2 regions of the Nocardioides sambongensis genome follow, and region 1 is predicted to be linked to the other one. Evidence: riboswitches for the same ligand, from Rfam matches in the RefSeq annotation. Region 1 holds a riboswitch; the other holds the start of a gene.

Evidence for each region. A riboswitch is a leader RNA that binds a small molecule or an ion and turns the genes downstream of it on or off. The one in region 1 is predicted to bind cobalamin.
Region 2: linked by a shared signal. The riboswitch ahead of FIV43_RS16705 (ABC transporter substrate-binding protein) and the one ahead of cobN (cobaltochelatase subunit CobN) in region 1 are both predicted to bind cobalamin.

What each region holds. Positions count from the first base shown of each region.
Region 1 is NZ_CP041091.1:1,473,591-1,489,361, forward strand. Features, by position in the region: gene FIV43_RS06885 (cobalamin biosynthesis protein) at 1-453, shown strand, start outside; gene FIV43_RS06890 (MOSC domain-containing protein) at 514-1,302, shown strand; gene FIV43_RS06895 (hypothetical protein) at 1,407-1,829, shown strand; partial or broken gene FIV43_RS06900 (cobalt-precorrin-6A reductase) at 1,813-2,576, opposite strand; gene FIV43_RS06905 (cobyric acid synthase) at 2,569-3,960, opposite strand; gene cobF (precorrin-6A synthase (deacetylating)) at 4,010-4,825, opposite strand; gene cobN (cobaltochelatase subunit CobN) at 4,833-8,471, opposite strand; cobalamin riboswitch at 8,500-8,649, opposite strand; gene FIV43_RS06920 (hypothetical protein) at 8,643-9,095, shown strand; gene FIV43_RS06925 (AMP-binding protein) at 9,046-10,599, opposite strand; gene FIV43_RS06930 (hypothetical protein) at 10,768-11,181, shown strand; gene FIV43_RS06935 (sensor histidine kinase) at 11,156-12,634, shown strand; gene FIV43_RS06940 (response regulator transcription factor) at 12,634-13,299, shown strand; gene FIV43_RS06945 (serine/threonine-protein kinase) at 13,321-14,244, opposite strand; gene FIV43_RS06950 (hypothetical protein) at 14,259-14,648, opposite strand; gene FIV43_RS06955 (AtuA-related protein) at 14,829-15,101, opposite strand; gene FIV43_RS06960 (acyclic terpene utilization AtuA family protein) at 15,103-15,771, opposite strand, start outside.
Region 2 is NZ_CP041091.1:3,557,718-3,573,488, reverse strand. Features, by position in the region: partial or broken gene FIV43_RS22715 (ArsA family ATPase) at 1-305, opposite strand, end outside; gene FIV43_RS16735 (cory-CC-star protein) at 296-559, opposite strand; gene FIV43_RS16730 (carbon starvation CstA family protein) at 556-2,271, opposite strand; gene FIV43_RS16725 (SigE family RNA polymerase sigma factor) at 2,561-3,154, shown strand; gene FIV43_RS16720 (hypothetical protein) at 3,151-4,425, shown strand; gene FIV43_RS16715 (ABC transporter ATP-binding protein) at 4,433-5,191, opposite strand; gene FIV43_RS16710 (FecCD family ABC transporter permease) at 5,188-6,183, opposite strand; gene FIV43_RS16705 (ABC transporter substrate-binding protein) at 6,315-7,169, opposite strand; cobalamin riboswitch at 7,378-7,560, opposite strand; gene FIV43_RS16700 (flavin monoamine oxidase family protein) at 7,832-9,220, shown strand; gene FIV43_RS16695 (GAF domain-containing protein) at 9,224-10,423, shown strand; gene FIV43_RS16690 (PucR family transcriptional regulator) at 10,438-11,043, shown strand; gene FIV43_RS23290 (MFS transporter) at 11,079-11,453, opposite strand; gene FIV43_RS16685 (MFS transporter) at 11,360-12,448, opposite strand; gene FIV43_RS16680 (3-hydroxybutyrate dehydrogenase) at 12,466-13,224, opposite strand; gene FIV43_RS16675 (aspartate aminotransferase family protein) at 13,593-14,897, shown strand; gene FIV43_RS16670 (HNH endonuclease signature motif containing protein) at 15,459-15,771, shown strand, end outside.

The DNA of each region.
Region 1 (15,771 bases):
GCCGGTGTCCCGGGGTTGCTGGCGCACCGGGCCGCGAACACTCTCGACGCCATGGTCGGTCACCGGTCCACCCGCTACGCGCGGTTCGGCTGGGCCGGCGCCCGCCTCGACGACGTACTGAACCTGCCGGGCTCCCGGCTGTCGGCGGCGCTGACCTGCCTGGTCGGCCCGGACCGCTCCGGCGCGCTGCGCGCCTGGCGTCGGGACGCCGCGGCCCACCCCAGCCCCAACGCGGGACCGGTGGAGGCCGCGTTCGCGGGCGCACTCGGCGTCCGGCTCGGCGGCCGGAACGTCTACGGACCGCCCGGCGACCAGTGGGTCGAGGATCGGGCGGTGATGGGCGACGGGCGGACACCCGAGGTCGCCGACCTGTCCCGGGCGCGGAGGCTGGCGCTGGCCGTGGACCTCGGCGCGCTGGCCGTGGCCGGGTTGAGCGCGGCGGCCCGGGGGTGACCGACGCGTGAGCACCGAGCCGGGCGTCGCCGCGCGCCCCGCCCGTGACAGGCTGGTCCCGTGGCGACCGAACACCTGATCACCCGACTGTCGACCACTCCGGTCAAGGGCCTGCGGCTGCATCACCCCGATGCCGTCGAGCTCACCCCGTCCGGCGCGGCCGGGGACCGCCGCTTCTACCTCGTCGACGAGGCCGGCACGGTGCAGAGCTGCACCCGCAACCAGGGGCTCTACGAGCTGAGCGCGTCGTGGGAGGAGTCCTCCCGCCGTCTCGAGGTCCGCCGCGGCGACGACGTCGTCGCGGCCGGCGTCATCGAGCGCGACCGACCCGTGGCCACCGACATGTCCGGCCTCCGGACGCTGGAGGCCGACACGGTCACCGACCCGATGTGGGGCGAGCTCTTCTCCGAGGCCGTCGGCCGACGGGTCCGCCTGGTGCAGGCCCGTGACTCCGCCTACGACGTCGCACCGGTCACCCTGCTCGGCTCCGCCTCGGTGCGGGAGCTGGCGGACCGTGCCGGGCTCGACGGGGTGGACGCTCGCCGGTTCCGGATGCTGATCGACTTCTCCAGCGAGGACCCGCACGTGGAGGACGGTTGGGACGGGCGCCGGCTCCGCGTCGGCGGCGCGGTCCTCTCGTGCGAGGGTCCGGTCAAGCGTTGCGCCGCCACCACCCGGCACCCCGACTCCGGCGAGTCCGACCTGCAGACGCTCCGCCTGATCAAGGGCTATCGCGGACGCCAGCCCTCCATCCTCGGTCTCGGCGCCAACTTCGGCATCTACGCGCGCGTGATCGAGGCCGGGCCGATCGCGGTCGGCGACCGGCTGGTGGTGGACGAGGTCGCCTGACGGATCGGCAGACTCGGCAGCGGTCCGGGTCCGGAACGCAGCCGATTCGGAGCACCTGTGGAGAACGCCTGCGGCGATCCGCGAACAGGCGCACAGTGGACGTCATGACCGACCACGAGATCCCGGCGCTGCTGCCGCCCGACCAGATGCCACCGGTTGTCGACCAGGCCTCGCTGGAGCATCTCTGGCGCGCCATGATGGGCGAGCTGGGCTTCACCGAGCCGCAGGTGTGGGTGATGGTCCTGCGCCGGGGCGCCGCCCGCTTCGTCACCAAGGTGGAGGACGTGCCGCTCTGCCCCGACCCGGGGACCGTGGCGACCATGGTGGGGTGCTTCCAGCACCTCACCGACCGGGCGGAGGACCGGCTGGCGTTCCTCTACGCCCGCCCCGGTGGCGCGGCACTGACGCCCGCCGACTTGGCCTGGGCCCACGAGCTCTCCGTCCGCGGCGACGGGTGGCCCGTCCACCTCGCCACGGACACGGTGGTGCGCGTGGTCGCGATGGACGACCTCAGGGACGCCGGCTGAGCACCCACCTGCGCGCAGCCTCGACGTCGTGGACCACCTCGACGTCGGGTTCGGGCGCCGGACGGCGCACCAGCACCACGGGCAGCCCCAGCTCGGCGGCAGCCTCCATCTTGGGCCAGGTGTAGCCGCCGCCGGAGTCCTTGGTGACCACCACGTCGACACCGTGGTCGAGCATCAGCTCACGCTCTCCGTCCAGGTCGTAGGGTCCGCGGCTGGTCACCAGCCGCCAGGCGGCCGGGATCTCCCCCTCCGGTGGGTCGACCACCCGGGCGAGCACCTCCTTCTCCGCCAGCGCCGGCGCGAACCGGCCGAGCTCCTGCCGCCCACGGTCAGGAAGGGACGGTTGCCCAGCTCGCCGGCGACGGTCGCCGCCTGCTCGTGGGTGGAGACCCAGATCCACGAGGGTGCCGTCCGGTCCGCCCACCCTGGCCGCTCGAGCCGCAGCAGCCCGACCCCGGTCCGGCGGGCGGCCTGCGCCGCGTTGGCCGACATGCCGGTGGAGAACGGGTGGGTGGCGTCGACCATCAGGTCGTACGACGCCAGCTCGGCCACCAGCCCCGGCACTCCTCCGAACCCGCCGATCCGCACCTCGCCGACGGGCAGGCGGGGACGGGCCACGCGGCCGGCCAGCGAGGAGACCACCTCCACCCCGTCGCCGACGAGCAGCTCGGCCAGCGTGCGGGCCTCCGACGTACCGCCCAGCAGCAGGACGCGGGGCGCCGCGCCGGCGGCGGTCCGCTCAGCCATCCGCCACCTCCAGCAGCGCGTCGAGGTCGAGGTGCTGCTCGACCAGGTCGCCGAGCAGGTCCAGCCTCCGGGCTCGGGCGGCGGGGAACGAGGCCCGCGACCGCACGCCGAGCATCTCGTGGAGGTAGTCCGCGCGGACCCGGTCGTCCTCCAGGGAGCCGTGCACCATCGTGCCGACCACGCCGCCGCTGCGGGTCTCGCCGTCGATCCGTCCGTGGTGGATCTCGTAGCCGGCCGGCGCGTGCACGGCCAGGCGCTTGTCCCGGGTGAAGCGGGTGACCAGGTCGAGCAGCCCCAGTCCCTCGGCGGCGCCCCCCACCGGGCCCTCCACGCCGTCCGGGTCCTCGATCCGGCGCCCAAGCATCTGGCACCCGCCGCAGATCCCCAGCACCGGACGACCGGCCGCGACGTGGCGGGCGATGGCGCGGTCGAGTCCGCGGGCGCGGAGCCAGGCCAGGTCGGCCAGCGTCGCCCGGGTGCCGGGCAGCACGACCAGGTCGGCGTCGGCCAGTCGCCCGGGATCGCTGACGAAGCTCACGTCCAGGTCGGGCTCCAGCCCGAGCGCGTCGAGGTCGGTGAAGTTGCTGATCCGCGGCAGCCGGACCACCGCGACCCGTCGCGCTCCGTCGGCGGCGCGGCGGCCCTCCAGGTCGAGCGCGTCCTCGGAGTCCAGCCAGAGGTCGGGGTGCCAGGGCAGCACCCCGAAGGTCGGCAGGCCGGTCCGCTCCTGCAGGTCGCTGAGGCCGGGGCGCAGCAGGTCGACGTCGCCGCGGAACTTGTTGACCACGAAGCCGCGGACCAGGGCCCGGTCCTCGGCGTCGAGCAGCATCACGGTGCCGAAGGCGGACGCGAACCAGCCGCCGCGGTCGATGTCGCCCACCACCACGGTCGGGATCCGGCCGTGCTGCGCCAGCCCCATGTTCACGTAGTCGGAGGTGCGCAGGTTGATCTCGGCCGGACTCCCCGCGCCCTCCGCCACCACGAGGTCGAACCGGCCGGCGAGGTCGTCGTAGGCGTCGAAGGCCGCGGCGGCGAGCCGGCGGCGGCCGTCCACGAAGTCCCGGGCGGTGACCTCACCGTCGGGCAGACCCATCCGGATGACGTGGCTGCGCCGGTCGCTGCCGGGCTTGAGCAGCACCGGGTTCATCGCGACCTCGGGCGGCACCCCCGCGGCGAGGGCCTGCACCCACTGCGCCCGGCCGATCTCGCCGTGGCCGTCGAACGGGTCGGCGCCGAGCGGCACCACCATCGAGTTGTTGGACATGTTCTGCGCCTTGTACGGCGCCACCCGGATGCCGCGCCGGGCGAACGCCCGGCACAGCCCGGTGACGAGCACGGTCTTGCCGGCGTCCGAGGTCATCCCGGCGACCAGCAGCGCACTCACCGGCGGCCCTCGAACGCATGGGGCCGCAGCACGTCGCGATCGGGCAGGCTCATCGCTCCCCCTCCGGCGCGCGCAGCAGGTAGACGTCCATCACCCATCCGGCCGCCGCGCGCAGCCGATCCCGGGCGGCTCGCACCTGCGGCAGCACCTCGGCCACCCGCCCGGTGACCAGGCGCTCGGTGGTGGTCCCCAGGTTGCCGCCCCACCACAGCGACCACGCGGCCAGGTCCGTCTGCTCGAGCTCGTCGAGGTCGCGGTTGAGCATCACCACGATGTTGCGCTGGCCGGCGTCCACCGCCGAGCGCAGCGCCCGGCCGGTGGTGACGTGCAGCGGGTGGCCGACCTCGTGCAGCACGATCCGGTGCCGGGCAGCGAGCAGCTGCAGGGCGGAGATCCCCGGCAGCACGTTGACCTCGACGGCCTCCCCGGAGCCGGTCCGCGACGCCGGCAGGTCCGCGACCCGGTCGAGCACCCGGAGCGTGGAGTCGTAGAAGGCCGGGTCGCCCCAGACCAGGAACCCGACGTCGCCGGGACGGGCCGCCATCGCGTCGGCGACCCTCTCGGTGCGGGCGTCGTGCCAGGCCGCCACCGCCGCCCGGTAGTCGGCATCGGCCCCCACGGCCCCGGTACGACGCTCGCGGGGCGGGTCGTCGACGTACACGACCGTCGCGGACGGTCCGACGTGACGGGCGAGCACCGCCTCCCGGGCCCGCACCAGCGGGTCCGGTGCGCCGTCGCGCACCGACGCCGCCTTGTCGAGCACCAGGAACCAGTCGACCGAGCGCATCGCCGCGACGGCTTCGACGGTGACCTGGTCGACCCCGCCGGGGCCGATCCCGATCACCCGCACCCTGCGTGTGCTCACCGCGACCTCACCGGTCCTCGAGGTCGCCCTCGACCTCGAGGTAGACCTGTTGCAGCGCAGCCAGCGTCCGGGCGGACGGCTCGGCCCACAGCTTGCGGTCGACCGCCTCGTGCAGCTTCTCCACCATGCCACGCAGCGCCCACGGGTTCGACCGCTTGAGGAAGGCCTGGTTCTCCGCGTCGAGCACGTAGGAGTTGGCCAGCGACTCATACATCCAGTCGTGCACCACGCCCGTGGTGGCGTCGAAGCCGAAGAGGTAGTCGACCGTCGCGGCCAGCTCGAACGCCCCCTTGTAGCCGTGCCGCTGCATCGCGCTGATCCACCGGGGGTTGACCACCCGGGCCCGGAAGACCCGGTTCGTCTCCTCCTGCAGGCTGCGGGTGCGGACCGCGTCCGGCGAGGTCGAGTCGCCGACCAGGGCCTTCGGGTCGCGTCCGGTGAGCGCCCGGACGGTGGCCACCATGCCACCGTGGTACTGGAAGTAGTCGTCGCTGTCGGCGATGTCGTGCTCGCGGGTGTCCAGGTTCTTCGCGGCCACCTTGATCCGGCGGTAGTTGGCACGCATGTCGTCGGCGGCCGCGACACCGTCCAGGTCGCGGCCGTAGGCGAAGCCGCCCCACGCGGTGTAGACCTCGGCGAGGTCGTTGTCGTCGCGCCAGGACCCCGCCTCGATGGCCTGCAGCAGGCCGGCGCCGTAGGAGCCCGGCTTGGACCCGAAGATCCGGGTCCTCGCCCGACGGGCGTCACCGTGCTCAGCCAGGTCGGCGCGGGCGTGGGCGCGCACGTGGTTCATCTCGTCGGGCTCGTCCAGGTCGACGACCATCGCGATCGCGTCGTCGAGCATCGTCACGACGTGCGGGAACGCGTCCCGGAAGAAGCCGGAGATCCGCACCGTGACGTCGATCCGCGGCCTGCCGAGCTCCGCCAGCGGCACCACCTCCAACGACCGCACCCGCTTGGACGCCTCGTCCCACTCGGGCCGCACGCCCAGCAGTGCGAGCACCTCGGCGATGTCGTCGCCGGAGGTCCGCATCGCCGACGTGCCCCACACCGAGAGGCCCACCGAGCTCGGATAGTCGCCCTCGTCGTCGAGGTAGCGCTGGAGCAGCGAGTCGGCCAGCGCCTGCCCGGTCTCCCAGGCCAGTCGGGACGGCACCGCGCGCGGGTCGACGGTGTAGAAGTTGCGACCGGTCGGCAGCACGTTGACCAGTCCGCGCAGCGGCGAACCGGACGGCCCGGAGCGGACGAACCCGCCGGCCAGCGCGTGCAGAACGGCGTCCATCTCCGCCACCGTGCCGTCCAGCCGGGGCACCACCTCGGTCGCGGCGAAGGCCAGCACGCGTCGTACCTCGGGGTCCTCGTGCAGGCCGTCGGCGGCGGCGGGGTGCCATCCGGCGTCCTCCATCGCCTGCACCAGGTCCCGCGCCTGGGACTCGACCCGGTCGGTGGTCGGCGCGTCGGCGTCGTCGGCGAGCCCGAGCGCCCGACGCAGACCCGGCACCGCGTTGCTGGCGCCGCCCCAGACCTGGGCGGCGCGCAGGATGGCGAGCACCAGGTTGACCCGGGCCTCCCCGGCCGGGGCGTTCCCGAGCACGTGCAGCCCGTCGCGGATCTGCGCGTCCTTGATCTCGCAGAGCCAGCCGTCGACGTGCAGCAGGAAGTCGTCGAAGGTCTCGTCGTCCGGCCGGTCGTCGGCGCCGCGCTCGGCCATCCCGAGGTCGCGGTGCATCTCCGCGGCGTGCATCAGCTGCCAGATCTCGCCGCGGATCGCGGCCAGCTTGGCCGGGTCCATCGCGGAGATCTTGTCGTACTCCTCGAGCAGCCCCTCCAGGCGTGCGATGTCGCCGTAGCTCTCGGCGCGGGCCATCGGCGGCACCAGGTGGTCGACGATGGTGGCGTGGGCGCGTCGCTTGGCCTGCGCGCCCTCGCCGGGGTCGTTGACCAGGAACGGGTAGACCAGTGGCAGGTCGGCGATGGCGGCGTCGGTGGCGCAGGCGGCCGAGAGCGCCGCGTTCTTGCCGGGCAGCCACTCCATCGAGCCGTGCTTGCCCAGGTGCACCACGGCGTGGGCGCCGAACCCGCCGTCCGCGACACCGGCCCGCAACCAGCGGTACGCCGCCAGGTAGTGGTGGCTCGGAGCAAGATCCGGATCGTGGTAGATCGCCACCGGGTTCTCGCCGAAGCCGCGCGGTGGCTGGATCATCACCACCACGTTCCCGGCCGGCAGCGTGGCGAGCACGATCTCGCCGTCGTCGTTGACGAAGAGGGTCCCCGGCGACGCGCCCCATGCCTCCTCCACCTCCGCGCGCAGCCGGGCGGGGAGGTCCGCCGTCCACGCGTCGTAGGCGGACCGGCCGACCCGGACGTGAGCGTCGCTCAGCTGCGCCCCGGTCAGCCACTCCTCGTCCTGGCCGCCGGCCTCGATCAGCGCGTGGATGAGCGCGTCTCCCGCGGCGGTCTCGTCCTCGGCATGGGCGGGGTCGTCGAGGATCCGGGTGACCACGTTGTCGGTGCCCAGGTGATAGCCCTCCTCCCGCATCCGGCGGAGCAGCCGGACGGTGCTGACCGGGGTGTCCAGGCCGACCGCGTTCCCGATCCGCGCGTGCTTGGTCGGGTAGGCGCTGAGCATCAGCGCGATCCGCTTCTCCGCGACCGGCACCTTCCGCAGCCGCGCGTGGTTGACTGCGATGCCGGCCACCCGGGCACAGCGCTCGGGGTCGGCGACGTAGTGCGGCAGTCCGTCGGCGTCGAGCTCCTTGAACGAGAAGGGCACGGTGCTGATCCGGCCGTCGAACTCCGGGATCGCCACCTGGTTGGCGTAGTCCAGCGGGCTGACCCCGTCGTCGGACTCCTCCCACTCCGCGCGGCTCCCGGTCAGGCAGAGCCCCTGCAGCACCGGGATGTCGAGGGCCGCGATCCGCTCGACGTCCCAGCTCTCGTCCTCGCCGCCGGCCGAGACGGCCGCCGGCGTCGCGCCGCCTGCCGCCAGCACGGTCACCACCAGCGCGTCCAGGTCCCGCAACGCCTCGAACAGGTCGTCGGGCGCGGACCGTAGCGAGCCGGCGAAGACCGGGACGGCGACCGCCTCCCCGGTGGCGTCGATCGCGTCCGCGAGCGCATGCACGAAGTCGGTGTTGCCGCTGGCCTGGTGGGCCCGGTAGTAGAGCACACCGACCCGGGCCCGCCCGGCCGTCATGTCACCCGTCGGCGGGGTCGGCCGCTCCTCGAGCCCCCAGGTGGGGATCTGCGCGGGCGGCTCGAACCCGTCCCCCTCGAGCAGCACGGTGTCGCCCAGGAAGGCGTGCAGCTGGGCCAGGTTGGCCGGGCCGCCCTCGGCGAGGTAGCGGTGCGCCTCGGCCGCGACGCCGACCGGCACGGTGGAGCGCTCCATCAGCTCCGCGCTGGGGGCGGCCTCGCCGCCGAGCACCACCAGCGGAGTGCCGGTCGCGTGCAGCGCGGCCAGCAGCGCGTCGTACTCCTGCGGGGAGCCGAGGAGCCGGACCACGGCGAGGTCCGCGGCCGCCGCCGCGGCGGCGAGGGCGCCGATCTCGCTGCGGGACGGGTTCGCCCAGGTCCAGGCGGCGCCGCTGGCGCGGGCCGAGAGCAAGTCGGTGTCGGACGTGGACAGCAGCGCGATCGTGCGCACGGATCCTCCTCGGGGTTCTCGCCCCTCATCGGTCGGACATCCCGTGGTCAGTGTCTGGCTGCGCGTCGCCGACCGAGGTCGACCACGCGGTCACAGTGGCGGAACCGCCCCGGAGTCTCACCGGGTTCCTGCTCCACGGGACGTGTGGTGCGCACAGCCTACGGTGGGCCCGTGCCGTACGACGCCGCGCCCGCCCCTGCGGACGCCGGTGCGCCCGTGGTGCTCCCCGACGGCCTGTCCCGCGCCGACATCCTGGCCGCGGTCGGAGCCGCCCGGCTCTCCCGCCCCGACCGCGCGCTGACCCTGGTCGGGCACGGCAGCTCAGGGGTCGCCGTGCTGTCGCTGGCGTTGCACCAACGCCGACTCGGACTGGTCCTCGCCGCGGTGACCTGCCGCGATGCCGCCGACGACCACGACCCGATCAGTGGCGCGCCCCTGCCGGCGCCCGGCCCACCGCGCCACCCGACCGCGGTGACGATCCTGACCGCGTCGGGGAGCCGCTGGGCCGAGGGAACCGCCGCGGCGTGGCGCGAGGCGGGCTGGGAGGTCACCCTCGGCCGGGTGGCCGCAGGCGTCAGTTCACCTGACGGTCCCGGTCCTTCCAGTAGCCCTCACGGAGCTTGAACTTCTGCAGCTTGCCGGTCGCGGTGCGGGCGAGCTCGTCGCGGAACTCCACCGAGGTCGGCGCCTTGTAGCCGGCCAGCCGTTCCTTGCACCAGGCGATCAGCTCGGCCTCGGTCTCCGGGCCGGCGACGCCACCGTCGGCGAGCACCACCAGCGCCTTGATCGTCTCGCCCCACTTCTCGCTGGGCACTCCGATCACGGCGACCTCGGCGACCAACGGGTGCGAGAACAGCGCGTCCTCGACCTCGATCGAGGAGACGTTCTCCCCACCGGTGATGATCACGTCCTTCTTGCGGTCGGCGATGGTCAGGTAGCCGTCCTCACCGATGGTGCCGCCGTCGCCGGTGTGGAACCAGCCGTCGGCCAGGCACCGGGCGGACTCCTCCGGGTTGTCCCAATAGCCCTCGAGCACGACGTTGGAGCGGGCCAGCACCTCGCCGGAGCCCTCCTCGCTGTCGTCGATCTTCAGCGTCACCCCGATCGCGGGCGCCCCGGCCCGGGTCAGTCGGGCCGCACGCTCCTCGCCGGGCAGGTCGTCCCACTCGGCGCGGGTGCGGTTGAAGGTCAGCAGCGGGGAGGTCTCGGTGAGGCCGTAGATCTGGATGAACTCCCACCCGAGCTCCTCCTCCACGCGCACCACGGTCTTGGTCGGCGGAGGTGCGCCGGCCATGATGATCCGCACCCGGTCGCGCCCCGGGATCTCACCGTCCCAGGTCTGGGCCGCCTCGAGCACGGCGGCGGCGACGGCCGGTGCCGCGCACATCACGGTCACCCCGTGGTCGCGGACCCGGCGCAGGATCTCGGCGCCGTCGACCTTGCGGAGCATCACGTGCTGCGCGCCGACCCCGGTCATCGCGAACGGCATCCCCCACCCGTTGGCGTGGAACTGCGGCAGCGTGTGCAGGTAGACGTCGCGGTCCCCGATCTGGGCGTGCAGCCCGAAGGTCAGCGCGTTGGTCCAGATGTTGCGGTGGGTGATCTGCACGCCCTTGGGCCGGGCCGTCGTGCCCGAGGTGTAGTTGATCGTCGCGGTGGCCGCCTCGTCGTGCTCCCACGGCACCGGTACGGCGCCGGGGTCGGCGTAGAGGTCGGAGTCGGTGCCGAGCACGAACTTGTGCTCGCACTCGATGCCCTTGAGTGACTCCTCGAGCTCGGGATCGACGTAGAGCACCCGGGCACCGGAGTGGTCGACGATGTACTGGATCTCGTCGGGCCGCAGCCGGAAGTTCACCGGCACCAGCACCCGGCCCCAGCCGCTGACGCCGAAGAAGGCGACCTGCAGGCGGGCGCTGTTGTGGCTGACGACCGCGACGCGCTCGCCGACGCCGATGCCGAGCTCGTCCAGCTTGGCGGCCTGGCGGCGGGCCAGGTCGGCGACCTGCGCGTAGGTGAGCTCGCCGAGGCTGGCTGCGGGCTGGTTCGGCTCGTCCACGACGCCGACGCGGTCGCCGTACACGGTGACGGCGCGGTCGAGGAAGTCGTTGACGCTGAACGGAACGAACATGGACACCCCTCCAGGTGGATGTGATCGTCGCCACGATAGGCCGGTGGTGTCGGTCGCGGTCCACCCCCGATGGGGTGTCGCGCCGCACGGCCGCCCGTGCGGGCCGGATGAGAGTGCTCTCATCCTGCTCTCACCCGGGCGCCACCTTGGGGCAGGATCGTGCCCACTATGCGGTGGTGGCCTGAGCAGGGGTGGCGGAGCCCGGTGTGGCGAGCGGTGCTCGCCCTCGCGGTCGTGCTGCCGCTGGCGGGATTCGTGGCCGGGACCGTGGTCGGCGCGTCCGACGACGGCCCCGGGAAGCGCGCACCGGTCGAGCTCACCACCCAACGCACCACGGAGTCGACCGGCCCGGCCCCGGGGCGCACCGCGCGGCCGCGGCCCGGCGGCTCGCCCTCCCCCACGCCCCGCGACGACGACCGGGACGACCGGGACGACCGGGACGACCGGGACGACGACACCGTCGAGGTGATCACCCCGGAGCCCTATGACGACGAGGATGATGACGACGACCGAGGCGAGGCCCACGACGACGCGGACGACGATGACGAGGACGACGATGACGGGAGCGGGGACGACGGGTGACGCCGCCCGGCGGCCCGGCCTGTCCGTCCGGGTCCGGATCACCGCGCTGGTGGCGCTGCTGGTCACCGTGGCCCTCGCCGGCGCCGGCCTGATCGTCTTCGTGATCGAGGCCGAGCGGGTGGAGAACTCCACCGAGCGAGAGGTCGAGCAGGAGCTGGACGAGTTCGTGGCGCTGCGCGACGCGATGGTGGCAGCCGACCCCGACGTCGGCACGCGCGCGCTGCTCACCGAGTTCCTGCGCCGCAACGTCCCCGACGACGACGAGCTGCTGGTCGCCTGGGTGGGTGACCGGCCGGTCGCCCAGTTCCCCGCGGACCCGCTGGTCGACGATCCCGCCTTCCGGGAGGCCGTCGCGCCGCTGGTGACCGACGGCGGGACGACCTACCTGTCCACCCCGGACGGCGAGGTGCGGGTGCGGTCCCAGCCGGTCACCGGCGACGCGGACGGCGCGCTGCTGGTGGCGACGTACCTGGCCGAGGACCGCGCCGAGCTGCTGTCCACGATGCGCACCTACGCGATCACCGCCGGCGTCTCGGCGCTGCTGATCACCCTCGCCGCCGGATGGTTGGCCGGGCGGTTGCTGCTCCCGCTGCGCACCCTGCGGCACACCGCGGAGGAGATCAGCGCCACCGACCTCTCCCGCCGGATCCCGGAGGCCACCCGGGACGACGGCTCGCCAACCCGCCGTGACGACGTCACCGCGCTGACCCACACCGTGAACGGGATGCTGGACCGGCTGGAGGCCGCCTTCACCGGGCAGCGACAGTTCCTCGACGACGCCGGGCACGAGCTGCGCACCCCGCTGACCGTGCTGCGCGGCCACCTGGAGCTGCTCGACCCGGACGACCCGGTGGAGGTCGCCGAGACCCGGGCGCTGCTGGTGGACGAGGTGGACCGGATGGCCCGGCTGGTGGGCGACCTGATCCTGCTCGCCAAGAGCGACCGCCCCGACTTCCTCGCGCTGGGCGAGTCCGACCCCGACGACCTGGTCGCCACGGTGCTCGCCAAGGCCCGCGCCCTCGGCGACCGCAGCTGGGTGCTCGACCCGGCGACGGGGTCGGCGGCTGGGTCGGCGGCCGCCGGACCGCTGCTGCTGGACGAGCAGCGGATCACCCAGGCGCTGCTGCAGCTCGCGGACAACGCGGTCAAGCACACCGCCCCGGGCGCCGAGATCGGGATCGGCACCGCGGTGTCCGGCGGCACCGTCCGCTACTGGGTCCGCGACACCGGCCGCGGCGTGCCGGACGCCGACCGGGACCGCATCTTCGAACGGTTCGGCCGATCCCGGGTGCCGGACCAGGACGAGGGGTTCGGCCTCGGCCTCTCCATCGTCGCCGCGATCGCCGCCGCGCACGGTGGCCGGGCGTTCGTGACCGACCCGCCCTCGGGCCCCGGCGCCTGCTTCGTGCTCGCGCTGCCCGCCGTCCGTCCGCTCGACACCCTGGAGGTCTGATGGCCCGGATCCTGATCATCGAGGACGAGGAGCGGATCGCCTCGTTCGTCGCGAAGGGGCTGCGCGCCGAGGGGCACCAGAGCGTGGTCGCCGCCGACGGCCACACCGGCCTGGAGCACGCGCTCTCCGGCGAGTTCGACCTGGTGGTGCTGGACATCGGGCTGCCGGGCCTGGACGGCTTCGAGGTGCTCGACCAGCTGCGCTCGCAGGGGTCGCGGGTCCCGGTCGTCGTGCTGACGGCACGCGACTCCGTCGGCGACACCGTCTCCGCCCTGGAGGGCGGCGCGGACGACTACATGGCCAAGCCGTTCCGGTTCGCCGAGCTCAACGCCCGGATCAAGCTGCGGCTGCGCGCCGAGGCCGGCGCCGGCGGGCGCGAGGAGAGCCTCCGCGCCGCTGGGATCTCGCTGGACCTGCGCACCCGCCGGGCGCAGGTCTCCGGCCGGCAGGTCGACCTGTCGGCGCGCGAGTTCGCGCTCGCCGAGATCTTCCTGCGCAACGCCGGGCAGGTGCTCTCCCGCGAGCAGCTGCTCGACCACGTGTGGGGGCTCGACTTCGACCCCGGGTCGAACGTCGTCGACGTCTACGTCGGCTACCTGCGCCGCAAGTTCGGCGCCGACGCGATCAGCACCGTGCGCGGCATGGGCTACCGGTTCGGGCGCTGATCACGCCGAGCGGCCGGCGGCTCAGCGACCGCCGACCTTGAAGGAGAGCTGGGGCGCCGGCTGGCGGGCCATCACCGGCTCCAGCGCGTCGGCCACCTGGTGCGGCAGCGGCCGGTCGCCCGGGCTGCGCTCCAGCATGGCGAGTACCACCTCGCGCACCTCCGCCGCCACCGGTACGTCGAAGCGGGCCGCGTCCTCGACCAACTGGGGATGCCGCGCGGCCGGCGTCGGCGCGTCGGGCTCGCCGTACCGGAAGGGGCGGCGTCCGGTGATCGCGTGGAACAGCGTGGCGCCGATCCCCCACACGTCCGAGGCGTGTCCGGGGGCGCCGTACCGTCCTCCCGGATCGGCCTGCTCGGGCGCCAGGTAGGCGTCGGTCCCGATGATCCCGGTGATCTCCTCCGCCGCCGCGGCGGAGCGGGCCACGGAGAGGTCGATCAGCCGCGCGGGCGAGCCCATGATCAGGTTGCTCGGCTTGATGTCGAGGTGACAGACGTCGGCATGTCCGAAGAAGTGCACCGCGCTGGCCAGATCGACCGCGAGCGGCAGGTACTGCTGCTCGGAGAGGCGGCCGTGCCGGCGCAGCAGACGCCCCAGGTGGGGGCCTTCGACGTGCTCGAGGACCAGGTGCGGCCGGGCTCCCGCGCTGTCGTGGCGCAGTCCCCGCACCACCACCGGGTGGTGGGCGATGTCGAGCGCGCGGGCCTCCCGGTCGAGGCCGGCCAGGGTGGCTGCGTCGTCGATCAGGTGCGGGCGGACCAGCTTGACCACCACGGTGCCGTAGGTGATCTCGTCGAAGGCGAGGTAGGCCTCGAAGGCGGACCCACCCCCGAGCAACCGCAGGGCGGTCAGCTCGGGGGTGATCGCGGCGCCCTCGACGAGCGCCCAGCTCTCGCCGTCGGGGGTGGTGCCGGCGGTGCCGGGCATCGTCAGGGGCGTGCTCATCGGACCCGGCCCGTTCAGCGGGTGTTGTTGCGGCTGCGGTCGTTGGTCTTGTTGCGCGACCAGTCACGGGTGCGGTCGCCACCGTCGCGCGTCCAGTCCTTCACCTTCTTGTTCCGACTGTTGTCACGACCGCTCCGGCTGCCGGTGCGGGACCGGTCGTTCCTGGTGTTCCTGGTGTTCTTCGACTTGGTGTTCTTCGACTTGGTGTTCTTGGAGCGGGTGTCGCGGTCGTTCCGGGTGCGGTCCACGTCGTCGTCACCGTCGTCGTCGACCTGGGTGACCCCGGGGGTGTCGTCGTCGCGCTTGAACAGGTCGTCGCCGGCGAAGGCGGCGACCGGCAGCGCGACCAGGCCGGTGGTGACCAGTCCGGCGAGACCGAGCGTGGCGGTGGACTTGAGCTTCATGGTTCCTCCTCGTCGTGGGTGTCTGACGGGGAGTACGTTGCCGAGCCGCCGTGAGGCGTCCGTGAGGTCCGGATGAGAGCCCTCTCATCCCGCACATCGGCGGTCGGCGGCGTGCGGGAGACCGTGGCCGCGCGACCGCCGCACGACCCTAGTCCAGCGCCATCGACAGAAGGTGGTAGCTCAGCGCCTTGCCGTGACCGTCGAGCACCGTCGACCCGGTGACGCCGCCCCGAGTGCACCGGGCAGGGTCAGCACCAGCGCGGGCAGGGTCGGCATCTCGGACACACGGACCGGGCCGGTGAGCGCACCACCGAAGTGCGCGGCCACCCGCTCCTCGGTCAGGCCGGCGACGAGCCGGGGATGGTCGTCGGGGTCTCGTGGCAGCACCGCGAGGATCAGGGTGTCGCCCTTGTCGCCGGCCCGGACGTCGGCGAGGTCGTCGAGAACCGTCATGTCAGATCACCTCCACCCGGGGTGTCACGAGGTCGCGCGGCACCAGGCACGAGCGGATCGCCACCCGTTCGTGGCGCAGCCCGCGGGCACCTCCGCCGCCTGCCGGGCCGTTCGTGTAGAGCGACTCGACCTCCCACCCGACCGCGTGCGCGGCGTCTTCGTCGTGGACCCGTGCCGAGACCCGCAGCCGCACCTCGAGCGGGTCCGTGGCGGCCGCATCCGCCCACCCCCGGAACGCTGCACCCGCGCCGATCATCTCGACGGTGATCGCGTCCTCGGCCAGTCCGTGGATCGCGACGAGCCGCTCGCGCACGACCTCGGCCGCGAGCTGTGCGCGCTCCAGTGCGCGGGGGCCGGCATAGCTGATCTGTCCCTCGCCCAACCAGCCGTCCCGGAAGCCGAGCGTCACCTTGAGCTGGTCGGGTCGCGCAGCGCCCGCCGCCCCGGAGACCGCCACCCGGTCCCGGCCGGTCTCCTCGAAGCTCACCCCGGTGAAGTCAGCGATGACGTCCGGTGTCACGTACGACGACGGGTCGCCGACCTCGTAGAGCAGCTGCTCCCCGCAGGTCCGCCGGTCCAGACGTCCGCCGCTGCCGTCGACCTTCCCGAGGACCGCTCGCCCGTCGGGATCGACGTCCGCGAACGGGAAGCCCAGCCGGGCCAGACCCGC
Region 2 (15,771 bases), 2.1 Mb from region 1:
ACACCGGCCAGGTGCCGCTCGACGGTCGCCTCGGGATCGATCTCGATGCCGTCCACGTGGCCGGCGCCGGTCGAGGCCAGGCGGACCGGCCGGTCCCCCACCACGTCCCCCACCACGCGGTCCCAGACGTGGCCCAGGTTGTGGGCGGGGTCGGTGGAGACCACCAGCACCCGCGCTCCGGCGCGGGCCCGGGCCAGGGCGAGCGCGGAGGCGATCGAGGTCTTCCCCACCCCGCCCTTGCCGCTGACGAAGAGCACCCGCCGGGCCTGGACCAGACCCAGCAGGCTCGGCCCTCCTAGCAGCATCCGACGTGCTCGAGCGGCGAGCGGTCCAGCCCGATCCGCCGGTGCCAGGCGTGGAACTCCTCGTAGACCGCCGGCAGCAGCTCGACGCTCTGGTAGGCAGCCGGGTCCGGGACGCCGAGCGCCTCGGCCAGCACCACGGTGAGGAAGAGGTCGTCCTCCTCCCGCTGGGCGCGGCGCAGCGTCCGCCGGTAGGGGCCGGCGTAGAACTCCTCCAGCCCCCTGGCGAACGCGCGCCAGCGCTCGCGCAGGGTCACGACGTCCCGCTGGCCTCGTACTCGCCGCGCGCGGCGACCTCGTCGGCGTCCTCGGGCTCGGCCGGCTCCGAGGCGGCCCGGCGCATCGCCATCACCGCCTCCACCGCGACCCAGATCGCGGCCACGATGATGACACCGTCGATCGCCACCAACAGCCAGTCCTTGTCGTCGGCGAGGGTGCCGAACTGGTCGATCGCGGCCCACAACGCCATCACGAAGACGAAGACCAGCGGGATCAGCGCGGCCACCGGGTTGCGGCGCTTGCGGATCAGCATCACCGCGACGATGGAGAGGGTGAGCGCGGCGAGCAGCTGGTTCGTCGTACCGAACAGCGGCCAGATCCGCATCCCGCCCGAGCCGTCGGCGCCGGCGGAGAAGGTCAGGCCCAGGCCGATCACCAGGACGACCGCGGTGCCGATCCACTTGCCGACCTTGACCCCGACGACCTCGCCGGCCTCCTGGACCACGAAGCGCATCAGCCGCACACCGGTGTCCATCGTGGTCGCGGCGAAGAGGACCGCCATGGTGGCCAGGATCGTCGCCGAGAGCGAGACCGGGATGCCCAGGCCCTCGTTGACGATCGCGCCGCCACCGGTGACGAAGGCGCCGACGCCGCCGTTGCCGAACGCGGAGTAGACGGCCTCCCAGTCGGCCAGGGTCTTGAAGCCGGCGGTCGCGGCGATGATCGCGCCGAGCGCCAGCAGGCCCTCACCGACCGCGCCGAAGTAGCCGACGAACCGGGCGTCGCCCTCCTTGTCCAGCTGCTTGGAGCTGGTGCCCGAGGAGACCGTGCCGTGGAAGCCGGAGATGGCGCCGCAGGCGATGGTCACGAAGAGCAGCGGCAGGATGCCCGGGGTGCCCTCGGGGACGGCGTCGTTCCACGCCGGGGCGACCAGGTCGGGGGCGCTGATCAGGGTGGCGCCGTAGAGGATGCCGAGCCCGATGAAGAGCTGGACGCCGTTGATGTAGTCGCGCGGCTGCAGCAGCACCCACACCGGGAGCAGCGAGGCGATGCCGGCGTAGACGAAGAGCGCCACGATCCAGAAGGTGCCCGGGGACATGCCCAGGATCGGGTCGGGGAGCTCGACCGGGTAGTTGTCACCGACGATGATCAGCGCGTAGAGCGCGGTCACCCCGATCACGGTGGTGAGCAGCAGGTTGATCCGGTAGCGGTAGATCATCTGGCCGACGATCACGGCGACCACGATCGCGCCCCAGGCCGGGATCACCGAGGAGGGGGTGGAGATGAAGAGGCCCTGGATGACCACGCCGAACGCGGCGACGACCATCAGCAGCAGCAGGAAGATGACCACCAGGAACAGGTTGCGTCCGCGGGCGCCGATGTAGCGTCCGGACAGCATCCCGATCGACTGGCCGCGGTTGCGCGAGGACGCCCACAGGGCTCCCATGTCGTGCATGCCCGCGAAGAAGACGGTGCCGAGGGTGACCCAGAGGAAGGCCGGCAGCCAGCCCCAGATCACCGCGATCGCCGGGCCCACGATCGGGGCAGCGCCGGCCACCGAGGTGAAGTGGTGGCCCCACAGCACGTACTTGTTGGTGGGCACGTAGTCCACACCGTCGCTCAGCTGGTGCGCCGGCGTCGGGTAGGCGTCGTCCAGCTTGTAGATCTTGGTGGCCAAGAACTTCGAGTACAGCGCGTAGCCGGCCGCCAGCATGGCGAGACCGATCAGCAGCAGCCACAGTGATGTCACGTCGTCTCCTCCGAGAGAGTCAGCGCCTGCACCCAGACCACGGCAGGCAACTGACCGAGCATAGGAGTCTGTGGCTGGGGTCACTCGCACCGGGGAAGGCCCCCGTGGACGAGCGGTGCACCTGGTACGACGAACGGTCGGCCGGACCGGACGAGCGGTCCGGTTGGGGCGACTGGGGCGTGCCGTCACCGTCGCTGCCACGGCACCCGGATCCCGGCGGCGGACCCGGCGTGGAGAAAATCGTCGTACCCGTGCAACGGTTCGACCCGACCGGCCGGTCGAAGAGGACATGAGCACCGGACAGGCCGTGGCGCCGAGCCAGGAGCGAGGGGGAGCCGTGGACCGCGGGAGACCCGACTTCGACGACTTCGTCGCCGCTCGCTCCTCGGCTCTGCGCCGCACGGCGTACCTGCTGACCGGCGACCACGCCCTGGCCGAGGACCTGGTGCAGACCGCCCTGGCGAAGGCGTGGTTCTCCTGGGAGCGGATCACGGACTCCCCCGAGGGCTACGTGCGCAAGATCCTGGTGAACACCTACGCGTCCTGGTGGCGGCGCAAGTGGAACGGGGAGCAGCCGACCGAGGAACTGCCCGAGACCGTCGCCACCGACCCGTCGGCCGCGAGCGACAGCGGTCTGGACCTGCTCGCCGCGATGGCCCGGCTGCCGAAGCGGCAGCGGGCCGTCGTGGTGCTGCGCTACTTCGAGGACCTCACCGAGACCCAGGCCGCCGAGGTGCTCGGCTGCTCGGTCGGCACGGTGAAGTCCCAGCTCAGCCGGGCGATCGCCAAGCTGCGCCTCGACCCGGCGCTCACTCCGTCCGACACGCCCAGCGGGACCACCCCCGACACCAGCACCGCCGACACCAGCGAGGAGCGGTCATGAACAGCATCGACGACCTCCGGCGGACCGTCGCCGACCTGCCCGACCCCGATCTCGCCGCGCGCCCCTCGGCCGTGCGCGACCGGGTGCGCCGGATCCAGCGGCGGCGCAGGGCTGCCGGTGCGGCCGGCCTGGCCGCAACGGTCGCCGTGGTCGGCGGGATCGCCTTCGCGGTGGGCGCCATCGACGACCCGCCGCAGCCGGCGAACCAGACCGTGGTCGGGGTCGACGTCCCGCAGACCCTGAGCTCGCTGGGCTACACCTATCGCGTGGTCGACACGGTCGCCGGGGAGGACGGACGGGTCCGCGTCGACCTGACCGCCGACGACGGCCCCCGGTTGGTCGCCTGGGCGACCTCGGGCGAGGACGACTCCGTGCGCGTCTCTGGCGACACGGTCACCGACGCCTACCGCACGGCCGCCGCGGACTTCACCGACTGGACCGTGGTGCCCGCCGGCGAGCCGGCCCGGATCGCGGTCGCCGCCGAGGACGGGACGCCGGGTCTCGCCGTCTACGAGCTGACCGACGCCCGCCCCGAGGGGGAGACCGTCGGCGGAGTGACCTTCCGCGACGAGGTCGCCGGGGCCCGGTTGCTCGGGGCCGTCGCCGGCGAGCCCGGCGAGACCAGCATCGAGCTGCCCGCCCGGACCGCGAGCGGCGACGCCGGCATCGAGTTGTACGCCGCCTGCGTCGGCACCTCGAGCGGCGGCCGGCTGGCCGTGGACGTCGCCGACACCGAGGGCGCCTCCGTCCGGATGGGCGATGGCGTGTGCGGGGAGACCGTGCCGGTCGACGGCACCACCGACATCGCCCCCGTCGGCAGGGCGGCGAAGCCCGACACCGACGTGACCACCACGGTGACCCTGCGACCGGTGGGAGACGGGGACCTGCCCGCGGACGCACGGCTGGTGGTCGGCGTCTACGCGACGCCGGTCTCCCCCACCGACAACCGCACCGACCCCACGGTGATCGAGGACAGCGGCCACCTGTGGGAGAAGGTCGCCGTGCACGAGGCCCGCCAGCAACGGTCGCTGAACGCGAACGCACCTGCCGGCGACCAGGAGTCGGTGGTCCTGCTCAGCTGGCGCACCCCCGGCACCGGGCCGAGCACCCTGCACACCTGGTACGACGGACACCGTGGCGCGAGCTACGCGAACGCCGGGACCAGCGGCTTCTCCTCCACCCGACAGGTGGTGTCGCCGGGCGCGCCGGTGCGAGCCCGGGTGAACGTCGCCTCGGACCTGCGGATGGCGTTCTACCAGCGCGTCGACTGATGAGGCGTCAACCGGCGAGGTAGCGCACGAACAGACCCGCCTCGTCCTCGACGACCCGCGCGCGGACGCCGTACACCTCCGCGACGAGCTCCGCGGTCAGCACCTCACGGGGTGGTCCGTCGGCGACGACCCGGCCACCGGCCAGCACCAGCAGCCGGTCGCAGAAGGTCGCCGCCAGGTTCAGGTCGTGCAGGGCGGCGACCACGGTGACGGGGGTGCGCCGGACCAGGGCGAGCAGCTCCAGCTGGTGCCGTACGTCGAGGTGGTTGGTGGGCTCGTCGAGCAGCAGCACGCTCGGCTCCTGGGCCAGGGCCCGGGCGATCTGCACCCGCTGCCGCTCCCCACCGGACAGTGTCGAGTAGCGCCGGTCCAGCCGGTCGGCGACGTCGGTGGTCGCCGCCGCCGCGGCGACCGCAGCCCGGTCCACGGCCCGGTCCCCGCTCCACGCCGGCCGGTGCGGGATCCGGCCGAGGTCGATCACCTCCCGCACGGTGGGGTCCTGGTCGGTGCTGACGTCCTGCTCCACCAGCGCCACCCGGCGAGCAAGGTCCCGGCGGGGCAGCCCGGCCAGGTCGGCGCCGTCGAGGACGATGCGTCCGCTGGTGGGTCGCCGCAGGCCGGCGAGCATCCGCAGCAGCGAGGTCTTGCCGGAGCCGTTGGGCCCGAGCAGGCCGACCACGCTGCCGTCCCCGGGGCGCAACGAGACCCGGTCGACGATCGCCGTCGACCCGACCCGCCACCCGGCGTCGCGGGCCTCGAGCGTCATCGGGCCCTCCCCCTCCGGGCCAGCAGCACCACGAACGCCGGCACTCCGATCAGGGCGGTCGCCACCCCCACCGGCAGCTCCTGCGGGTCCAGCACGGTCCGGGCGGCGGTGTCGACCCAGAGCAGGAAGACCGCCCCCATCAGTGCGGCGGTGGGCAGCAGCACCCGGTGCCGGGAGCCGACCAGGGCTCGCGCCGCGTGCGGCAGCACCAGGCCGACGAAGCCGATCGCGCCGGAGGTGCTCACCACCACGGCGGTCATCAGCGCGGTGACCACCAGGAGCAGGAGCCGGGTCCGCGCCACGTCGACCCCGAGCGAGGCCGCCGCGTCCTGGCCGAAGGTGAACGCGTCGAGCGCCGAGGCGCGGACCAGGCAGACCCCGAGGCAGCCGAGGAGCACCAGCCCGACCACCGTCACGTCGGCCCAGGTGGCCGAGGCCAGCGAGCCCAGCAGCCAGAAGAGGACGCTGCGGGTCTGCTCGGCGTCGGCGGCGAGGTAGACGATGAACGAGGTCAGTGCCGAGAAGAGCTGGGTGGCCGCGACCCCGGCGAGCACCACCCGGTCGGTGGTGCCGCCGGCGACGAAGGCGAGCAGCAGCACCAGACCGAAGGCCGCCAGCGACCCGAGGAACGCCCCGCCGGTGAGACCGATCGATCCCGCGCCGAGCCCGAGCACCACGATCGAGACGGCGCCGGTCGACGCGCCCGAGGAGATGCCGAGCACGAACGGGTCGGCCAGCGGGTTGCGCAGCAGGGACTGCAGGATCACTCCGCACACCGCCAGCCCGGCGCCGCAGATCGCCGCCAGCAGGGTGCGGGGCAGGCGCAGGTTCCACACGATGCCGTCCTGGATCCGGGTGAGTCCCGACTCCGCTCCGGTCAGCTTGGACCAGACGACCGCGGCCACGTCCCCGGGTCCCAGGTCGGAGGGACCGATGGTGATCGCCACCGCGATCGAGCAGAGCAGCAAGGCACCGGCGCCGACCCAGAGCACGCCGATCCCGCGCGCGCCGGGCGCGCCGGCACCGGGCCGCCTCCCGGGCCGCCTCCCGGGCCGCCTCCTGGACGACCCCGCGCGCGTTTCGCGGACCACACGGCTGGTCATGGACACCGCCGGCCCCGGGCTCAGCCGGCCAGGCCGAGCTCGCGCAGCTGCGCCGCGACGTTCTCGACGCCGTACACGGTGCGCAGCGACGGGTTCATCTCGGCGCCGGTGACCGTGACGTAGCGGCCGTGGCGGACCGCGTCCATCTCCCGGGTGACCGGGTTGGACTCGAGGAACTCGATCTTGGCGGCCGCGGTCTCGGCGGTCTGGCTCCGGCGGGTGAGGTCGCCGATGACCAGCACGTCGGGGTTGCGCTCCGCGACCGTCTCCCAGTTGACCTGCGGCCACTCGTCGGTCTCGTCGTCGAAGACGTTCTCCAGCCCCAGCTCGTCGGCGATCAGGCCCGGCGCGCCGCAGCACCCGGCCAGGTACGGCGACTCGGCGTTGGCGAACCAGAAGAGCGCGGTGGTGCCGCCGGCATCGGTCTCGCCGGCGGTCGCCAGGCGGTCCGCGAGGTCGGCGACCAGTTCCTCCCCGGCCTCCTCGACGCCGAAGATCTCGGCCAGGTCGGTGATCTCGGCGTAGACCTGCTCGATCTCGAAGGGCTCGTCGCGGGCGCCGTCGGAGGAGACCACCGACTTGCCGACGCAGGCGCTGGGCGCCACGTAGGTGCCGACCCCGAGCTCCTCGAACTGCTCCCGGGTGGCCACCCCACCCTCGGCGAGGGTGCTGGTGAAGGAGGCGGTGACGAGGTCCGGCTCGGCATCCAGGACCGCCTCGAACGAGGGGGCGTTGTCGGCCAGCCGCGGCACGTCCGCGTTCGCCTCCTCCAGCGAGGACAGCACCGGGTCGGTCCAGGTGGCGGTGCCGACCATCCGGTCGGCGAGGCCGAGGGAGAGCAGCACCTCGGTGGAGCCCTGGTTGAGCGAGACCACCCGCTCGGGGCCTGTGCGACGCTCACGGCGTGGTCGCAGTTGTCCAGCTCGACGGTGGAGCCGGCGGCGCTCGACTGCTCGGAGTCGAGTCCGCATCCGGCGGTGATCAGCGCCAGGCAGGTGAGCGGGGTGAGCACGACGGCGATACGACGCATGTCGGTCCTTCGAGGTCGGAGCCCGTTGCGCGAGAGCCCTGGTGACCTCACGGCGGTCGCCGGGAGGGCCAGCAGGTCTTCGGACTCGGGCTCAGCCGCCGCGGAGCGTCTTCCCAGGCCCTCGGGCCCAGTGACATCGTGCTCCGTGCGTCACCCATACCGCTGCGCGTCAGTCCCGGACTCTCACCGGGTTCCCTCTCTCCTGGTGGGGAGAAACTGGCACTCGCACCGTACAGGGCCCGCCCCAGCACGGGCCGGCCGGAGCCAGGGAGGAGCGCCGGGGGCACGGCCGTGCAGAACGGCATGGAGAACGGCGTGGAGAACGGCGTGGAGAACGGCCGGCGACCAGAGGCCGGAGAAATAGCGAGAACCCGAGGCGTCTCGGGTCACCTCGGGTTCTCGGGAAGAATCATGGCACGCCGGGCCAAGCTCTGTCCCGGGAATCGTGGAGATCGGCGGAAAGAATTTCCGGCGCCGCCCGACACCGGTCGACACTAGGCTCCCTCCATGCCGAACCCAGGTCCGTCCCCGGTGGTCCTCGAGAGCGATGTCGTCGTGGTCGGAGCCGGCCTGTCCGGGCTCACCGCCGCCCGTGAGGTGCGCCGCGCCGGGCGGGAGGTGGTCGTCCTGGAGGCGGACGACCGGGTGGGTGGCCGGATCCTCACCGAGGAGTGGGCGCCCGGCGTCCACCTGGAGCTCGGCGCGCAGTGGATCGGGGACACCCACCACCGGATGAGCGCGCTCGCCGCGGAGCTGGGCATCGTGGTGCACGACCAGTTCGAGGAGGGCGACACCAGCTATGAGCTCGGCGGCCGGGTGCTGCGCGGCGACGCCTTCCACCGGGCGCACGGCGAGGACGTCGCCGCGGTCGAGCGGGTGCTCCGCGAGCTCGACGCGATGGCCGCCACCGTGGACGCCGCCGCGCCGTGGGCAGCGCCGCAGGCCGACATCTGGGACCGGATCACCGTCGGCCAGTGGTACGACGCCCAGGGCCTCTCCCCGCTCGCCCGCGAGCTGCTCGAGATCTGCACCGTCGGCATCCTCGCGGTGCCGACCGTCGAGGTCTCCCTGCTCGGCCTGCTGTTCAACGTGGTGACCTGCGGGGTCACCGCCGACCTGCTCAGCGAGTCCGAGGGCGGGGCGCAGACGAAGCGGTTCGTCGGCGGCACCGCCCAGATCCCGCAGCGCCTCGCCGCCGAGCTCGGCCACCGGGTGGTGCTGGACTCGCCGGTGCAGGAGATCACCGTGGCCGGCGAGGCGGTGACCGTGCGGTGCCGCGGCGGCCTGATCGCCCGCGGACGGCAGGTCATCGTGGCTCTCGCGCCCACCCTGGCCGGGCGGATCCTCTACGACCCGCCGCTGCCGGCCGTCCGGGACCAGCTGACCCAGCGGATGCCGCAGGCCTCGGCGCACAAGTCGTTCCTGGTCTACGACGAGCCGTTCTGGCGCGACCAGGGCCTCAACGGCCAGCTCATCTCCGAGGCCGGACCCGCGCGGATGACCAACGACTCGTGCATGGCCGACGGCGGCCCCGGCATCATCCTGGCGTTCCTCGAGGGTGAGAGCGCGCGGGTCGAGGGCCGCTGGCCGGCCGAGCGACGGCACGACGCCCTGCGGGCCGAGATGGCCCGCCACTTCGGCCCGCGCGCCGGCCGCCCAGAGGCGATCGTCGAGGGCTCCTGGGCCGACAAGCCCTGGATCCGCGGCTGCTACAACGCCAACCCGGGGCCGTGCGGCTGGCTGCACTTCGGCTCCGCCCTGGCCACCCCGGTCGGGCCGATCAAGTGGGCCGGCACCGAGACCGCCGTGGCCTGGAGCGGCTACATGGAGGGGGCGATCGACGCCGGCGTGCGGGCCGCCGGCGAGGCCCTCGAGTCGCTGGACGGGCTCGGCTGAGCGGTGTCCGCCGACTTCCTCCGGCTGCTCGCCGACGGCGCCGACCGGGCCGCGCTGGACGCCGCGCTCGGTGACGCCCCGGACCCAGAGGCCCGGGAGCAGCACCAGCTGGCGCTGCGCGTGCACGAGGAGCTGAGCCGCCAGCGCAGCCGGGAGGCGGAGCTGTCGGCGCTCAACCAGACCGCCAGCGACCTGATCGTGATCCGCGACCTGGACACGATCCTCGCCGCCATCGTGCGGCGCGCCCGCCAGCTGTTGCGGGCGGACATGACCTACCTGTCCCTCAACGACGACGAGGCGTCGTACATGAAGGTGACGGACGGGGCGCTGACCCGCGAGTTCGGGGAGCTGCGGTTGCCGCTGGGCACCGGGCTGCTGGGGCTGGTCGCCCAGATCGGTGCGCCGTACTTCACCGCGGACTATCAGGCCGACGCCCGCTTCCTGCACCGCGGCTACATCGACGACGCGGTGGCGGCCGAGCAGATCCGGGCGATCCTCGGCGTGCCGCTGGTGGTGGACGGCCAGGTGATCGGGGCGCTGCTCGCGGTGCACCGCACGGTCCGCCAGTTCCCCGCCTCCGAGGTCGCGCTGCTCACCGCGTTCGCCGCGCACGCAGCGGTGGCGCTGGAGAACGCCCGGCTCTTCGACCGCGTGCGCAGCGCGGTCGCGGCCGCCGACGAGGCCAACGAGCAGCTGCGCCGGCGCTCCGAGGCCACCGAGCAGTCCGGGCAGACCCACGACCAGATGACCGACGCGCTGCTCAACGGCGGCGGCGTCGAGGAGGTGGCGGCCGTCGTGGCGGCGTCGCTCGGCGGGCCGCTCGCCGTCTACGACGAGGACGGGCGCCGCCTGGTCGGCGGCCCCGACGCCCCCGACCCGGACCTGCTCACCGACGACGTGGCGACGGCCCGCGCCTCGGGGCACGCGGTGCGTCGCGCCGACGGCACCTGGTTGGCGGTCGCCGCCGCCGGCGAGCAGCACCTCGGCACGCTGGTGGCCCGGCCGACCACCGAGCTCGACGAGGTACGCCGACGCACCCTGGAGCGCGCCGCGCTGGTGATCGCCCTCGTGCTGCTCTTCCGCCGCACCGAGGCGGAGGCCGACGAGCGGGTGCGCGGGGAGCTGCTCGGCGACCTGCTCGAGGCGCCCCCGAGGACCTGGGGCGGATCACCGAGCGGCTGCGGCTGCACCGGGCCGACCTGAGTGGTCCGGTCGAGGTGGCGGCTGCCTCGACCGACGGGCTGGAGCGCCACCGCGCCGCCCGGATCGCCGGTGCCCTCGCCGCCGAGCACCACGGACTCGGCGGGGTGCACGGCGGGCGGGCGGTGGTGGTGGTGCCGTCCGGGGCCGGGGCCGCACACCAGCTGCGGGACCGGCTGGCTGCGGCGGGCGCCGAGGTGACCGTCGGCTGGACCGGCGCCGACACCGCAGCCGAGGGCTGGGCGGAGGCGTGCCGCTGCGTGGACGCCCTGGTGGCCCTCGGCCGGTCCGGCGAGGTGAGCGACCCGGCAGGCCTGGGGCTGGCGAGGTTGCTGCTCGGCACCAGTGGCCCCGAGGAGCTGGACGACTTCGTCGCGGCCACGATCGGGCCGGTGGTCGACTACGACGCGCGCCGCGGCACCGAGCTGGTCGCGACGATGGAGGCCTGGTTCGGCAACGCCGGTGCGCTGCGGGCGACCGCGGAGGCGCTGCACGTGCACCCCAACACGGTGACCCAGCGCCTGGACCGGATCGGGCGGCTGCTCGACGGGGAGCAGTGGCGCTCGCCGGACCGGGCGCTGGACTTCCAGCTGGCGCTGCGGTTGCGCCGGCTGACGCGTTGAGCCCGCCCGGTGCGGCGGCCCGACGCGCCACCGGATCAGTCGTGCGCGCCGCGCACCACCCGGTCGTGCCGCAACGAGCTGGCCCGGGTCTCCTGGGCGACCAGCACCGAGATGATCGTGATCACCGCCGCGATCGCGACGTAGATCCCGACCGCGGTGGTGTCGGCCTCACTGGTCGAGCCGAGCAGCTTGACCGCGATGATCGGCGCCAGGCCGCCGGCGAAGATCGACGCCAGCTGATAGCCGACCGAGGCGCCGGTGTAGCGCACCGACGTGCCGAACAGCTCGGAGAAGAACGCGGCCTGCGGGGCATACATCAGGGTGTGGAAGAAGAGTCCACCGAGCACGGCGACGAGCAGTGCCGTGGAGCTGCCGTTGTCCAGCAGCGCGAAGAAGACGAACGTCCACACCCCGACGCCGATCGCGCCGACCAGGTAGAGCGGGCGGCGGCCGATCCGGTCGGAGAGGGCCCCACCGTCGGCACCAGGAAGAACTGCACCGCGGCGCCGATCAGCAGCGGCTTGAGGATCTCGCTCTTGTCCTCGTCGAGGTAGGTGGTGATGTAGGTGATCGAGATGACGGTGAAGATGTAGTAGCTGATGTTCTCGGCCATCCGCATGCCCATCGCGACCGCGACCTCCTTGGGGTAGGTGCGGATCACCTCGACCAGCGGCATGTGCGAGGCCTCGGACTTCTGCTCGGCGATCTCGGCCTTCGCCTCCTGGTAGACCGGCGACTCCTCGAGCTGGAGACGGACCCAGAGACCGATCAGCACCAGCACGGCCGACAGCAGGAACGGGATCCGCCAGCCCCACGCCTCGAACGCCTCGTCGCTCTGCACCGCGGCCAGGATCCACAGCACGCCGGTGGCGAGCAGGTTGCCGAGCGGGACGCCGGCCTGCGGCCAGGAGGCCCAGAAGCCGCGCCGGTCCTCGCCCCCGTGCTCGGCGGCCATCAGCACCGCGCCGCCCCACTCGCCGCCCACGGCGAAGCCCTGGAGCAGACGGCACACGAGCAGCAGCACGGGCGCGGCGACGCCGATCGCGGCGTACGTCGGCAGCAGGCCGATCGCGAACGTGGAGGCACCCATCATCAGCAGGGAGACCACCAGCATCTGCTTGCGGCCGACCCGGTCGCCGAAGTGCCCGAAGACGATGCCACCGAGCGGTCGGGCGGCGAACCCGACCGCGTAGGTGCCGAACGCCAGCAGGGTGGCGTTGACCGGGTTGGACTCCGGGAAGAAGAGGGTGCCGAACACCAGTGCGGCGGCCGAGCCGTAGAGGAAGAAGTCGTACCACTCCACGGCGGTGCCGATCAGGCTGGCGAAGACGACCTTGACGATGTTGGTGCGCTCTGCGGCCGGCGCGTCCGCGCTGGTCCCGGCACCCGAGGTCGAGCTGGTCATTGCGTGCTTCCTTCTCTCTAAGCGGCGCTCCAGGCGCCATCCATCAGGTAGGAGCTTCCGGAGATCGAGTCGGTGCCAGGCCCGCACAGCATCCCCACCAGGCCGGCCACCTCCTCCGGTTCGACGAGGCGCTTGACCGCCGTGCGGGCGAGCAGCACCTCCTGCAGGACCCGTTCCTCGGTGATCCCGTGGGTCCGGGCCTGGTCGCTGAGCTGTCCCTCCACCAGCGGCGTGCGCACGTAGCCGGGACAGACGGTGTTGCTGGTGACGCCGTGCTCGGCGCCCTCCAGCGCCAGCACCTTCGATAGGCCCTCGAGCCCGTGCTTGGCGCTGACGTAGGCGGACTTGTACGGCGACGCGCGGTGCCCGTGCGCCGAGGAGACGTGCACCAGCCGCCCCCAACCGTTGGCGTACATGGTGGGGAGGACCGCGCGGGCCAGCAGGAACGGTGCGATCAGCATCAGCCGGTGGATCCGCTCGAAGGCGTCCGGGTCGAACTCCTCGACCGGCGCCACGTGCTGGATGCCGGCGTTGTTGACCAGGATGTCGATGCCGCGCCGGTCGAGCCCGGCACCCCGGATCGCCTCCCGGTCGGTCAGGTCGACGACCATCGGATCGCCCCCGACCTCCTCCGCGGCGGCCCTCACCCCGGCCCGGTCGTGGTCGAGCAGCAGCACCCGGGCACCGTCGGCGGCGAGGCGCTGCGCGACGGCGCGACCGATGCCACTCGCGGCGCCGGTGACCAGGGCGGTGCGCCCGGACAGGTGGGTGGACATGACGTCGAACGTAGGGTGACCGCCGTCACCTGCACTATGTTCCACGCGCACATATTCGAGCTGCATCTATGTGACGTGGGGTCGTGGTTGGTGGCGGGCGCGGCGTGATCGTGCCGGCGTCGGCGGCGGCGCGGACGGGCCGGATGACCTAGGGTGTGTCTCCCGAGTCGGCGCCGTAGCGAGCGGTGTTTCCGGCCGATCTGGCAAGGCGGGGACCGCGACGGCATGCCGGATCGCACGTCGAGCGGCCCCGACACAGCCAGATCGAGTCGGAAGCGCCGCGCAGCAGGCGGGGACTTGGGAGACACGCCCTAGCCTCGCGGCACGCGCGCGGCACACCGTCGCGGCCCGGTCGAGGGGAGCATCCGATGGGTCGGTCCACGTTCTGGCAGCAGGCCGAGCAGCACCTGGTGCGGTACGGCGGCGCCTTCACGCCGCGGGTGATCGACCGGGCCGAGGGCTGCCGCGTCTGGGACGAGGAGGGTCGGGCGATCCTCGACTTCACCTCGGGGCAGATGAGCGCCGTACTGGGCCACGCCCATCCCGACGTGGTGGCGACCGTCTCCGCCTCGGTGGCCCGACTCGACCACCTGTTCTCCGGGATGCTGAGCCGCCCGGTGGTGGACCTGGCGACCCGGCTCGCCGGACTGCTCCCCGCGCCGCTGGAGCGGACCCTGCTGCTCACCACCGGCGCGGAGTCGAACGAGGCCGCGATCAAGATGGCCAAGCTGTTCACCGGACGGTTCGAGGTGGTCTCCTTCGACCAGTCCTGGCACGGGATGACCTCCGGCGCCGCGTCCGCCACCTTCTCGGCAGGCCGGCGGGGCTACGGACCAGCGGTGCCGGGCAACCTGACGCTGCCCACGCCCAACGCCTACCGCTCGCCGTTCCGGCACCCCGACGGGTCCTACGACTGGGAGGCCGAGCTGGACTACGGCTTCCGGATGATCGACCAGCAGTCGGTGGGCAGCCTCGCCGCCTGCCTGGTCGAGCCGATCCTCTCCTCCGGCGGCATCATCGAGCTGCCCGAGGGCTACCTGGCGCGGCTGCGCGAGCACTGCGACCGGCGCGGGATGCTGCTGGTGCTCGACGAGGCGCAGACCGGTGTCGGCCGCACCGGCACGCTGTTCGCCTTCGAGCGGGACGGCGTCGTGCCCGACGTCCTGACTCTCTCCAAGACCCTCGGCGCCGGCCTCCCGGTGGCGGCCGTGGTCACCACCGCGGCCATCGAGGAGACCTGCCACGAGCGCGGCTTCCTCTTCTTCACCACCCACGTCTCCGACCCGCTGGCCGCCTCGGTCGCGCTCACGGTGCTGGACGTCGTCGAGCGCGAGGGCTTGGTCGAACGCGCGGCGAGGCTCGGGGTCGAGCTGACCGCGCGGCTGGACGGGCTGCGCGACCGCTTCGAGGAGGTGGGCGACGTGCGCGGCCGCGGCCTGCTGCAGGGCATCGAGCTGGTCCGCGACAAGGCGACCAAGGCGCCGGCCGACGAGCTGGGACGCGCGGTCACCACTGCCTGCCTGGAGCGCGGCCTCCACCTCAACATCGTGCAGCTGCCCGGCATGGGCGGGATCTTCCGGATCGCCCCACCCCTCACCATCGAGGACGACGACCTGCATCGCGGGATCGACATCCTGGGCGAGGCGATCGAGGCCTGCGTCGCCGCTGGGTGAGTACGGCGACTGCTCGGCGCGTGGGTCGGCGCGGGCCGCTCGGCTGGGTGGGTCGGCCTGGGTGGGTCGGCCTGGGTGGGTCGGCCTGGGTGGGTCGGCCTGGGTGGGTCGGCCTGGGTGGGTCGGCCTGGGTGGGTCGGCGCGTGCTGTTGGTCCGGTCAGTGCCCACGCGGCACGCGAGTCCCAGAGTGGGCCAGGAGCTGCGGACGATCTGTGGAAAACAGGCTCTGAGCTGCAAGAACAGTTCCACAAACCTCTCCGTAGGGCTCGAACTGGTGTTCGAGATCACGTAGAATCGGGGCATCTGCTGCACCTGTCTCGGAAGGTTCTCCCGATGTCGCTGACCGGCACCCGCACCCCGCTGGGCGAGGCGGTCGCGGTGTGCCGAGACGCGTTGGGTGAGGTCGCGGAGCGTCAGCCCGGGTTCCTCACCATGCCCGAACGCGAGGCGCTGTTGACCGGGTTGGTGGCGCTCGAGGCGCAGGTGGTGGAGCTGCGGATGCGGGTCCTGGTCGCGTCGGCCGACATCGCGGACACGCACGGGGCGCGGGATGTCGCCGGGTGGGTGGCGTTGCGGACCGGCACCGACCCCGGCCGGTTGCGTGCGGAGTCGAAGGTCGCCACCTCGATCGACGAGTCCTGGCCGCGGGTGGGGCGGCGATGGCCCGCGGTGCACTGTCCCTGGAGCAGGCGCGGGTGATCACCACCGGCCTGGACGCCCTGCCGGCCCGGATCGACACCAAGGCGCGGCGGCGGGCCGAGGCCGACCTCGTCGCTCTCGGCACCGGCGACCGGCCCGGGATACCCGAGGGTGGGTTCGGTCCGAAAGAGCTACGTCGCCTCGCGGACCGGATCCTCGACGTCGTCGCCCCCG